Variovorax paradoxus: one gene and its partner. The protein of the gene in region 1 binds, or shares a complex with, the protein of each later gene. Links are inferred from orthologs where the notes say so. Each region holds a gene or a part of one and is shown in the gene's direction. Other genes may lie near its edges.

Evidence for each region. The genes of interacting proteins can lie anywhere in the genome.
Region 2: the proteins of ssb (region 1) and sbcB are in contact, whole or in part, in a crystal structure (PDB 3C94), measured with the Escherichia coli proteins. The link is inferred for Variovorax paradoxus from one-to-one orthologs.

The regions. Positions count from the first base shown.
Region 1 is NZ_CP123990.1:3,069,552-3,077,087, forward strand. Bases 34-2,921 are described here. They hold ssb (single-stranded DNA-binding protein), read left to right. Parts: upstream 34-1,144; coding sequence 1,145-1,699; downstream 1,700-2,921. Other genes in these bases: QHG62_RS14940 (chloride channel protein), read right to left, coding at 34-1,037; QHG62_RS14950 (hypothetical protein), read right to left, coding at 1,771-2,241; QHG62_RS14955 (Csu type fimbrial protein), read right to left, coding at 2,409-2,921. Also shown: more of QHG62_RS14940, read right to left, coding at 1-33; more of QHG62_RS14955, read right to left, coding at 2,922-3,413; QHG62_RS14960 (fimbria/pilus outer membrane usher protein), read right to left, coding at 3,410-5,728; QHG62_RS14965 (fimbrial biogenesis chaperone), read right to left, coding at 5,769-6,497; QHG62_RS14970 (Csu type fimbrial protein), read right to left, coding at 6,508-7,020; QHG62_RS14975 (sensor histidine kinase), read left to right, coding at 7,271-7,536. UniProt on the Escherichia coli protein: Plays an important role in DNA replication, recombination and repair. Binds to ssDNA and to an array of partner proteins to recruit them to their sites of action during DNA metabolism. Acts as a sliding platform that migrates on DNA via reptation.
Region 2 is NZ_CP123990.1:2,444,530-2,447,529, reverse strand. It holds sbcB (exodeoxyribonuclease I), read left to right. Parts: upstream 1-780; coding sequence 781-2,220; downstream 2,221-3,000. Other genes in the region: QHG62_RS11870 (amidohydrolase family protein), read right to left, coding at 2,797-3,000; QHG62_RS11875 (GNAT family N-acetyltransferase), read left to right, coding at 2,229-2,780; cls (cardiolipin synthase), read left to right, coding at 1-780. UniProt on the Escherichia coli protein: Degrades single-stranded DNA (ssDNA) in a highly processive manner.

The DNA.
Region 1 (7,536 bases):
AGCGAAGGCGCGAAGATGCCGCCGGGCACGCCGCACCAGGCGGTGAGCCAGGTGGCAATGAACTTGAGCGCGGTGTAGAGCGGCGTCAGTTCGTCATGGCCCAGCAGCATCTGCTTGACCGCTTCGGACCCGGCACCGAAGGTGACCCCGCCCGTCACCAGCCCAATGACTGCCACCGCCAGCCCGCCGCAGGCCGCGAACCGCACCGGAAAGCGCGCCCGCCAGCGATTGAGGCGCCCGGCCGTGCCGGTCAGCGAGGCAATCAGCAGCCGCGCGAACAGACCTCCCGCAGCGCCGCTCAGCAGCGCGACCAGCAGCCCGGGCCCGAGCGCGTCCCAGCCCAGCCGCGGCACGCGGATCACGCCGAAGTAGCTGGTATTGCCGAAAGCCGACACCGCCACCAGGCCCGCCAGCACAATGGCCGTGATGATGAGGCCGCTGGAACGCGCCTCCAGGCGGCCCGACAGTTCTTCGATGGCAAACACCACGCCCGCCAGCGGCGCATTGAAGGCCGCCGCAATGCCGGCCGCGCCGCCCGCCACTAGCAGTGCGCGGGAATCGATGGTGGTGTTGGGCGACAGCCAGCGCCGCGCATGCTGCATCACGCCCGCCGCAACCTGCACCGACGGGCCTTCGCGCCCGATCGACAGTCCGGCCGCGAAGCCCGCAACGCCAAGCCCGATTTTCGCGACCGTGAGCCGGAGCGACGCGAAGACGAAGCGCCGCTCCTCCGGCAGCGCCGGATGCAGCGCGGCCTTGATCTGCGGAATGCCCGAACCGCCCGCACCGGGGAAAAACCGCAGCGTGAACCACACGATGGCCGCTGTGATGAGCGGCGTGGTCAGCAGCACCGCCCAGGGCCAGGCCTGGTAGAAGCGATGGAACTGGCCGAAGACCCAGTCGCTGGCAACCGTGAAGCCCACCACGAAGAGCCCGGCCGCAATGGCGTAGCCGAGCACGATGGCGCGGTCGAGCCAGATGCGGCCACCGCGCAATTCGGCGCGCAGGTGCTCGAGGAAGTCGGGTTCTCTGTTCATGCGGAACGCTCATTCTGGCATCCGGCGGGGATGCCGGCGGCTGCCTGGGGCACAATCGAGGGTTCCTTTCAACCTCCTCCTCCATCTACTTATCAGGGGCAGTGCATATGGCATCGGTCAATAAAGTCATCGTCGTCGGCAACCTGGGGCGCGACCCCGAAATGCGTACCTTCCCGAGCGGCGACCAGGTCGCGAACGTCACCGTGGCAACCACCGATCGCTGGAAAGACAAGCAAAGCGGCGAAATGCGCGAAGCCACCGAGTGGCACCGCATCGTTTTCAACGGCCGCCTGGCCGAAATTGCCGGCCAATACCTGCGCAAGGGCTCGCAGGTGTATGTCGAAGGTAGCCTGCGCACGCGCAAGTGGACCGACAAGGACGGCATCGAAAAATACACCACCGAAATCCGCGCCGACCAGATGCAGATGCTGGGCAGCCGCCAAGGCCAGGGCGGCCCGTCGGGCGGCCCGGAGGACGATGGCGGCTATTCGCAGGGCGGCGGCGGTGGCGGCTACTCGCAAGGTGGCGGTGGCGGCGGCGGCGGCGGTTATGCCCCCCGTGCGCCCGCCGCAGCACCGCGCGCTCCGGCAGCGGCACCGCGCCAGGCACCGGCCAAGTCGTCGTCGGGCTTCGACGACATGGACGACGATATTCCGTTCTGAGATCGTTTCGCCGGAATTTGCCGATCGAAAGCCTGCAGTCCATCGCTGCAGGCTTTTTTTATGGAGTGGGGTCAGTAGGTCACCGTCACCCGCATCGCATTGCTTCCGTCCCCTGCCGGGGCGGTGGCTTGCGACGGAGCGGAGCCCGAAGTCGCCGCCATCGCACCGACGACGCCTTGCCAGGCGGACGCGAGGCTGTCGCGGCCATCGGCCTCGTTCCCGGCCACCATGAGCCTTGTTTCGCCGATCTTGTCGAACCGGTACTCGCGGCCCTTGATGACCACCGACTTCATGTTGGTCCAGACGCGGTATTCATGGCCACCCTTGACGGGCGTGACCTCGAGCACCTTGAAGGTCGGCAGGACGACCATCGTCACGCTGAAGCGGGCCGTCGAACTGTTCATGCCATGCGTCGTCTCCGCCGAACTGAGCCGCAGCGGCAGCGGCAGCAACAGCAGCAGCATGCCGACGGCGGCCAATGGCGGCGCCACTCGCGTCGGGCGCAGGGCAGTTGCACCTGCAGCGGACATGTTTCCGGACATTGGAGCTCCTCCTCTCGTCGCAACCTGGTGGAGGGCGTCGCATTGACGCCCTGTCCAGGTTTATCGGCAGAGTCTCGGGAAAATGAAGGCCGTGCGCGCCATTCTTTACCCATAACCTGCCAATGGCTAGCAGGTTTTTTCCGGACCGGAGCGCCCGCAGGCGCCGCTCAGTAGGTGACGCTGACCGTCACGACGTCGCGGTAGCTGTCGGGCCGTACGTTGGTGCTTGCACCCAGAACGCGGCCGTACAAGGTGAGCACTTGTGCGAAGCCGTTGCCTGTGCCTGCAACGGTATTGGCCGCAATGCTGCCCCAGGCGTTGGTACGGCCCGTGTTGCGATAGAGACGGTATGGCACCGTGTCCGTGTTGCCGGGTACGCCGCCTGTCGGCGCCATGGCCCCGACACCCGCCGTCGAGCCGCTCGACGGGGTCAGAGCTACCGTGTATGCGGTAGGCGTCGTGCAGATAACGCTGATCGTGCTGGTCTGGTCCTGGTCGGCTTGGCCCGGCAGGCCATTGACGGTGCCGAAGTTCAGCGGATCGGCCGTCACCAGGCAGCTCTTGGAAACGGTTGCGGTGACCAGGAACGCGAAGTTGTCCGCCATCGAGGTGTTGCACGTCGCCGGCGTGGCATTTGTGCTCGACGAGAGCGTGATCGAGGTGTGGATGCCGCCGAAGTTGTCCTGGTAGGCGCCCGGAGGCACTGTGCTTTGCAAGGCAAGCAGTTCCCCGCGCATGGTGGCGCTTCCCCCCCTGCTCGACCGGGCCGGAATGTTCAGCGTGACGACGAAGGGGTTCGGCACCGCTGCGTTGCCGTTCGAACCCCAGATGGTGCTGCTCGCTGCCTGGTAGAGCTGGAACTTCAAGCTGTTCGTACCGCTCTTCATGATGCGCGGATTGAAGTTGGTCAAGCCTTCGTCGCCATCGCCGATGTTGAAGCAGACCCTGGCGAACTCGGCGTTGTTGCCGGTGTTGTTGCAGGTGTAGGTCAGCGTTGCGTTGGCCGAAGGCGGCGCGGTCCCGTCGACCAGGTCGACCGTGCCGAAAGCCACGTTGGACATGTTCGCGGTGCAAGTGACCGCCGCCTGCGCGCTGCCCGCGGGCAGCCACCACAGGAATGCGCAGAGCAGCGGCAGGCCGAGGGCCTTCAAGGAGCGGTTCAGAAAGCTCATGGCGTCTTGGTTTCCTTGGCACAGCGCAGCGGCCCGATCTGCGGAATCCCGGCGCCGTCCTTGCGATAGTCGAAGCTCGCGCGGCAGCGGCCGGCGGGCGTCTGTACCTCGAGGGTGTTGCGGGGCTGGAGCGTTTCGAGGTACACCGCGCCGTCGAAGCCGACCAGCGCGGGATCGCTGCCTTGCGAGTTGGCGCGCACACGGCTGCCCAGCGGCAGGGGCTTGCCTTCCTCATCCACCAGGATGAGCGCGGCCGCGCTGATGGGCGTGATGCCGAATCGCACCAGCGTGCCGGCGCGGTCGCTCGGCGTGGCAACCGTCTTGACGCGCTCGATCCTCACGTCGGCCGGCAATTGCATCGGGTCGATGGACAGCTGGTTGTTCTGGTAGGCGCTGAGCGGTGCCACCAGCAGCATGCCGTTGGGGTCAGTGGTGCCGATGTCCCGGTTCTCCAGCCTCACCGGCACGCCGGCGATCCCGTCGGTGGAGACCAGCGCGAAGGCGTCGTCGATGCGGCGCGCCGCAAAAGTCTGGCCGCCCATGAACACGACCGAGCCCGTAGCGCCGGCATAGGCGTAGCGGCTGTCGCCAAGCACGCTGATGCCGGCCATGGCGCGGCCGTAGCGGCCCAGGTATTCGATCTCGGCCTGGCCGCCGTTCTGGCCACCGCCCTGGCGCAGGCCGGCGCGCCAGCCGATGCCGCCCTCGCCCGGCGTGGAGCTCTGCGCATCGGCGGTGTAGATATTGCGGTCGCGCTCGCGCTGGAGGCCGGCGCTGGCCGTGACGTTGCCATCCAGCGCCCAAGTGAACCCGACGAACAGGCTGCGCTCGCGGCGGTCGTCCAGGTTCTGGTTCAGGCTGACGTTCACCGAGGCGTTGCGGCCCACGGCCCTGAACCAGTAGACGCTTGCCAGGCGCGTTGCCTGCTGCGCGGGATAGCGTAGGTAAAGGTAGCTGAGGCCGAAGCTGCCGAAGTTGCCGGTGGTGTAGCCGATCGAGGCCCGGCCCGAGCCGCGCGGCGGCGGGCCGCCGTACAGCGATGCCACATCGCGGTACTCGCCGCGCGTGCGGGTGCCTTCGACGGCAAAGTTGAATTGGTTGTCGCGCCAGCTGTAGCCCAGGTTGGCCAGCGAGCCCTGCTCGCCGCCGTAGCTGCTGTGCGCCACGGCGCCCGAGACCACGCCGCTTTGGCCGAGCAGCCATGCACCGCCGACGCCGCCCTTCACCAGGCCGCGAGTCGCCTCGCCATGCGCCTCCAGAGTGAAGCTGTTGCTCACACCGTAGCGCCACGTGCCGGATGCAGCGGCGTCGTTGCCGTAGTCGAAGGAGCGCAGGCCGTAGCTCTTGCGCACCATGCCCAGGTCTACGGACCAGTCGGACAGGCCCTCCTGCAGCAGCCGCTGGGTGTCGTAGAGCGAAAAATCCAGCGTGGTGGCGCGGCCGAAGGCGTCGGTCAGCACCACCTGCGCGTTGCCGGCGCCATTGATGCTCGGCACCGTCTTGAGCTGGAAAGGCCCGGCCGGCACCTGGCCCGAGTATTGGCGCAGGCCGTTGATGTAGAGCTCCACCTGCGAGGGCAGCGTGGCCGAGCCCAAAAACGCCGGAAGGGGGGTGGTGGTGCGATACGGCTGCAGCGCAAAGTTGCGCGAAAGCTGGATGCCGCCGATGCGGGTGGAGCGCGACCACGGCAGCGACGCCGTGGTGGTGTCGCCCACGCGAAGCGTGAGCATGTCATCGGGGAACGACCGGCTCCAGGTGGTGTCGAGCCGAACCGAGTCATGCTTCCAGCCTTCCCCGCCGATGCGGGAGGCGCGCGACATCATCGTGTTGCTGAGCACCGCGCTGCCGCTGAAGGCGCGCAGCTCCGTCAGCGCATTGAAGCTGGACGTATTGCCGCGGCCTTGCGTGCCGTAGAGGTCGTAGTTGAGCAGCAGGCCGCGCGACGAGCTGGCGCTTTGCGCGGTGATCATCGAGGTGTCGACCACGGTCGTGGGCAGGCGCAGCACATCGGGGGTGGCCATGATGGAGACGCGCTGGGTTGCCGCGTCGTATTCGACCTGCACGCCCGGAAGGCTCTTGATCTGAACGGGGTCGGCCACGCCGGCCGGCAGAATGAAGCCCAGTTGCCGCAGGGTGTCGGCGCCGGCCCAGAGATCTTTGCCGCGCAGGCCGAAGTGCACCAGGCCCTGGGGGTTGCCGTTGAGACTGAGCTCCAGGTAAAGGTCGGTGCCGCCGGTGCCGGCGAGGTTTTCTTCCGCAGACGCGGCCACCAGCGCGCTGGACACGGCTGCAACGTTCTGCGCCTGGGCGGCCAAGGACGCCAGACCGGAAAGAAGCAACAGTGGCAGCAGGCGCTTAGCGGACGCGTTGGAGCGGCGGGATGTTTTCCTGCGTCGCGTTGCCATTGATCTTCGTTTCCAGAACGCCCCCGAGGGCGAATGTTTCTGTGGATGTCTTCAGTGGCCAGCGCATGCGCGCGCCGGGCAAGACATAGCCCATCAGTCCGGCATGCACGGGAGTGCGGCGGCCGACGGTGTCGACAAAATCCAGGTCGGCCAGTTGCGCGTGCATGCCGCCGTTGTTGGCGACTTCGAGCACTGCCTGGCCGTCTTCCCTGCGAAGCGACCATGTGAGCTGGGGTGCGGGCGACTGCGCGCCCGCGGCCGCGATGAAGATGGGCACCGAATAGCGCAGCACCAGCTGCAGGCCCTTCTTTTCCTTCATCTCGACCGGCAGCTCATCGATGATGACCCGGTACGAGCCCTCGACCGTCCCGGCGGGAACGCCGGTGCGGATGACGCGGATCAGTTGCCGCGCGGACGGGTCAAGCTGCACCATCGGCGGACTTACGAGAAGTTCGCGCGAGGGCGTCAGCTTTTCGGCGCCGTTTTCCTGCGTCCACTGATAGACACGGACCTGGGCGTGCACCACCGTCTCGCCGGTGTTGCTGAGCCAAAGGCCATCCGCGTTCTGGGTGGCCTGGAGCGTCAGCGTGACCGGGGAAACCTGCAGCCCGCTCGCCGCGGCGAACGCGTGCGCCAAGGCGAGCGCGAGGGCGGCGGTGTAACGGAGCAAGTGGTGCACGGGGAGTCGATCAGTAGTTGACCGTGACGGTCACGGTGTCGGAGTAGGAGTCAGGCGTCACGTTGGCGTTGGCGACCGTGGCAAACACCGGGATCGACTGCGCCGCGCCAGTGCCGGTGCCGGCCACGCCGTTGCCCACTGCGGTGGGGGTGGCGGTGCTGCCCCAGATCGGGCCCGTGCCGCTCACCGAGCGGAGTTGGTAGGCAACCGTGTCCGTATTGGTGGCCGGCACGGACGACTTCATCACACCGGCGCCCGAGGTGTTGGTGTTCGAAGGCATCAGGCCCACGTTGTAGGGCGTCGTCTTGGAACATGTAACGCTGATGTTGCTGGAAGCAACCAGGCCGGTGGCCGACGAGTTGACCGTGCCGAAGTCGATGTTGGAGGCGTTGCCTGCCGTGACCGAGCAGGCCTTGGCGACCGTGATCAGAACTTGGAAGGTGGAAGTGCTCTGGGCGGCCATCACAGCGCTGGTGGCCGTGATTGCGAGGACGGAGGCGAGGAGGAGGGAAGGTTTTTTCATGGTAGATGCCAACAGTTGTGAAGAAAACGACGGGAGAACGGGTGCGGATGGTGCCGTCTATTGTCGTGGATGAATAGTAGAATAGTTCACAGAATTGCACATTTAGTTGCAATGCGTCGGAAGTATTTAACAACTTCCGTTACATCTCGGACGTCCCGAAAAGACGCGCGTGGTGCCGAAAACGTAAACAACAGTCCGGAACGCGGACAAAATGTTGCCAATTCGACTTTGAGGACACGTCGGTGCGTCAATGAGCTCCGCATTTCCGCGCCGGCTGCGTGCGCGCTTCCTCGAAAGCTTTTCCAGATACCGTTTCGCTTCGTTCTGGGCGAACGCGGTGCTGGTCGTCTCCCTGGCGCTGCTGGTGATCATGGCGGCGTACTTCAGCGCGGCCGGTATCGAGCACGAATCGGCCGTCCTGCACATGGCGCGCGCCGAGTGGCAGGAAGAGGACGCGGCTGCGCCGGGCTTTCGCCCGATGCCCTTCGCCGTGGACAGCAGGGCGCTGCCGGCCGC
Region 2 (3,000 bases), 630 kb from region 1 along the record:
CGCAAGATCGTGGTGTGCGACGGCCGCGTGGGCTTTACCGGCGGCGTCAACATTACCGACGAGGAAGACAAGCGCACCCGGCCCGACGCCTACCACGACGTGCACCTGCGCATCGAAGGGAGCGCGGTACGCTGGCTCCAGACCACCTTTCTCGAAGACTGGGCCTATGCCACCGGCGAAGACCTTCGCAACATGGACCATCTGATGGAGGCCATGCTGCCGCAGGTGGAGGCGGGCGACATTCCTGTGCAAATTGTGACCAGCGGCCCCGACAACATGCTGGAGCCCATCCATCGCATGCACGTGGAGGCCATTCACTCGGCCAGCGAACGCGCCTGGCTCACCACCCCGTACTTCGTGCCCGGCGAGCCCGCCATGATGGCGCTCACCAGTGCGGCGCTGCGCGGCGTCGACGTGCGCCTGCTGGTGCCGCGCCGCAGCGACTCGGCCATTGTGAGCGCCGCCGCGCGCTCCTATTTCGACGAGCTGATTGCAGCCGGCGTGAAGGTGTGGGAGTACAAGGCACGCATGCTGCACTCCAAGACGTTGGTGGTCGATGACCATTGCGCGATGATCGGTACCGCGAATTTCGACAACCGCAGCTTCAGGCTCAACTTCGAGGTGAGCGCGGTGGTCTATGGGCCGGAATTGGCGCGGCCCTTGGCGGCGCAGTTCGAAACCGACCTTCACAGCTCCGGTGCGGTGCGCGCCAACCGTCCGCAGAGTTTCTGGCGCCGCCTTGGCGATGCCCTTGCACGATTGTTTTCTCCCTTGCTCTGAATGAACCACACCTTTCTCTGGCACGACTACGAAACCTTCGGCGCCGTGCCGCGCCGCGACCGGCCTTCGCAGTTCGCCGCCATTCGCACCGACGCAGAGCTGAACGAAATCGGCGAGCCGCTGATGATCTATTGCAAGCCGGCGCCCGACTACCTGCCCAGCCCCGAGGCCTGCCTCATCACCGGCATCACGCCGCAAGTCTGCCTGGAGCGCGGCATTCCCGAACATGCCTTTGCGGCGCAGATCGAAAAGGCGTTTTCGCAGCCCGGCACCATCGGCGTGGGCTACAACACCATCCGCTTCGACGACGAGGTGACGCGCTTCCTGTTCTGGCGCAACCTCATCGACCCCTACGCACGTGAATGGCAGAACGACTGCGGCCGGTGGGACCTGCTCGACGTGGTGCGCCTGACCTACGCGCTGCGGCCCGACGGCATCGAGTGGCCGAAGAAGGAAGACGGCAAGCCCAGCTTCAAGCTCGAAGACCTGGCGCGCGCCAACGGATTGCTGCATGAATCGGCGCACGATGCGCTGTCCGATGTGCGCGCCACCATTGCGCTGGCGCGGCTGATTCGCGACCGCCAGCCCAAGCTCTTCGAATTCGCCTTCGGCCTGCACAAGAAAGACCGCGTGGCCAGCGAACTCGGCCTGCCAGCGATGCGGGAAACGGCCAGGCCTTTCCTGCACGTCTCGGGCATGTTCCCTGTCGAGCGCGGGTGCCTCGGCGTGATGTGGCCGCTTGCGAGCCATCCGACGAACAAGAACGAACTCCTCGCCTGGGACCTGGCCCATGACCCGAGCGAGTTGCGCGACATCGACTTGGAAACCCTGCGCCTGCGACTTTTCACGCGCACCGCAGACCTGCCCGAAGGCGTGGTGCGTCTGCCGGTGAAGGGCATTCACCTCAACAAGTCGCCGATGGTCGTCGGCAACCTGCGCACGCTCGCTCCGGCCATGGCCGAGCGCTGGAACGTCGATCTCGATGCGGCCATGCGGCACGCCGCCATCGCGCGCGACCTGCCCGACATGAGCGCCATCTGGTCGCAGGTGTACGCCCGGCCCAAGGAGGCCACGCCAGACGTGGACGAAGATTTGTACGGCGGCTTCGTCGGCAACGCGGACAGGCGCCGCCTGAACCAGCTGCGCGCACTGTCGCCCGAGGAACTCGCAAAGGACCGCACGGGTTTCGACGATGGCCGCCTCGAAGAAATACTCTTCAGATACCGGGCGCGGAACTGGCCCGATCTGCTCAGCCCCGAGGAAACCGAGCGCTGGGAGGCGCTTCGTGTCGCGCGGCTCTTCAAGGGCGAGGGTGGGGCTCGCACCATCGAAATGCTGTTCAGCGAAGTCGATGCGCTGTCCGAAACCGCGGACGAGCGGGGCGAGGAAATCCTGGGCGCGCTCTACGAATACGCCGAAGCCATCGCGCCCGAAGCCTGAGGTGTCCTTTGTCCGCTTCTGAAAACGACCGAGGCGCCGTTCGCCGCCTGACAACAGCCGACGCCGCGGCCTACCGCGCCTTGATGCTCGAGGCCTACGCCACGCACCCGAGTGCCTTCACCACCACGGTGGACGAGCGCGCCGGGCTGCCGCTTCGCTGGTGGGAAGAGCGGCTGGGTGCCAATACAGGCGAGGCCAGCGTGGTCTTTGGTGCGTTCGACGAAGCGGCCATGCTGGTGGGCGCGGCGGGCTTGAGCTTTGAAGCAAGGCAACGCGCCCGGCACAAGGCCACGCTCTTCGGCATGACCGTGGCAACCACTGCGCGCCGCGCCGGCTTTGGCCGCCGGCTGGTGCTTGCGGTGCTGGCGCATGCACGCTCGCTCGAGACGCTGCGTCTGGTTCAGCTCACCGTGACCGAAGGCAACAGCACTGCCCAGGTGCTCTACGAGCGCTGCGGATTCCAGGTTTTCGGCGTCGAACCGCTGGCCATTGCGGTCGATGGCGCGTTGCTGGCCAAGGTGCACATGTGGTGCGATCTCAGGGGCGCACCGCCGCAGTGAGCCTGCGCGGCCAACGCTAGGGTTTTCGAATCATCCAGCTGGTGGTCTGCCCGCGGCCCGGAAGGTGCAGCGCGGCCGTGGCGGCCGGCGTTTCCGCCAGCAGCTTTCCTTTACGGAATACCTTGAGCCGGGTGGCACGCAGCCGGATCGCTTCGACCGCATCGCGCGCCTGCAAGAGCACAAAGCTCGCGTCGCAGCCTGCCGCGATGCCGTAGCCTTC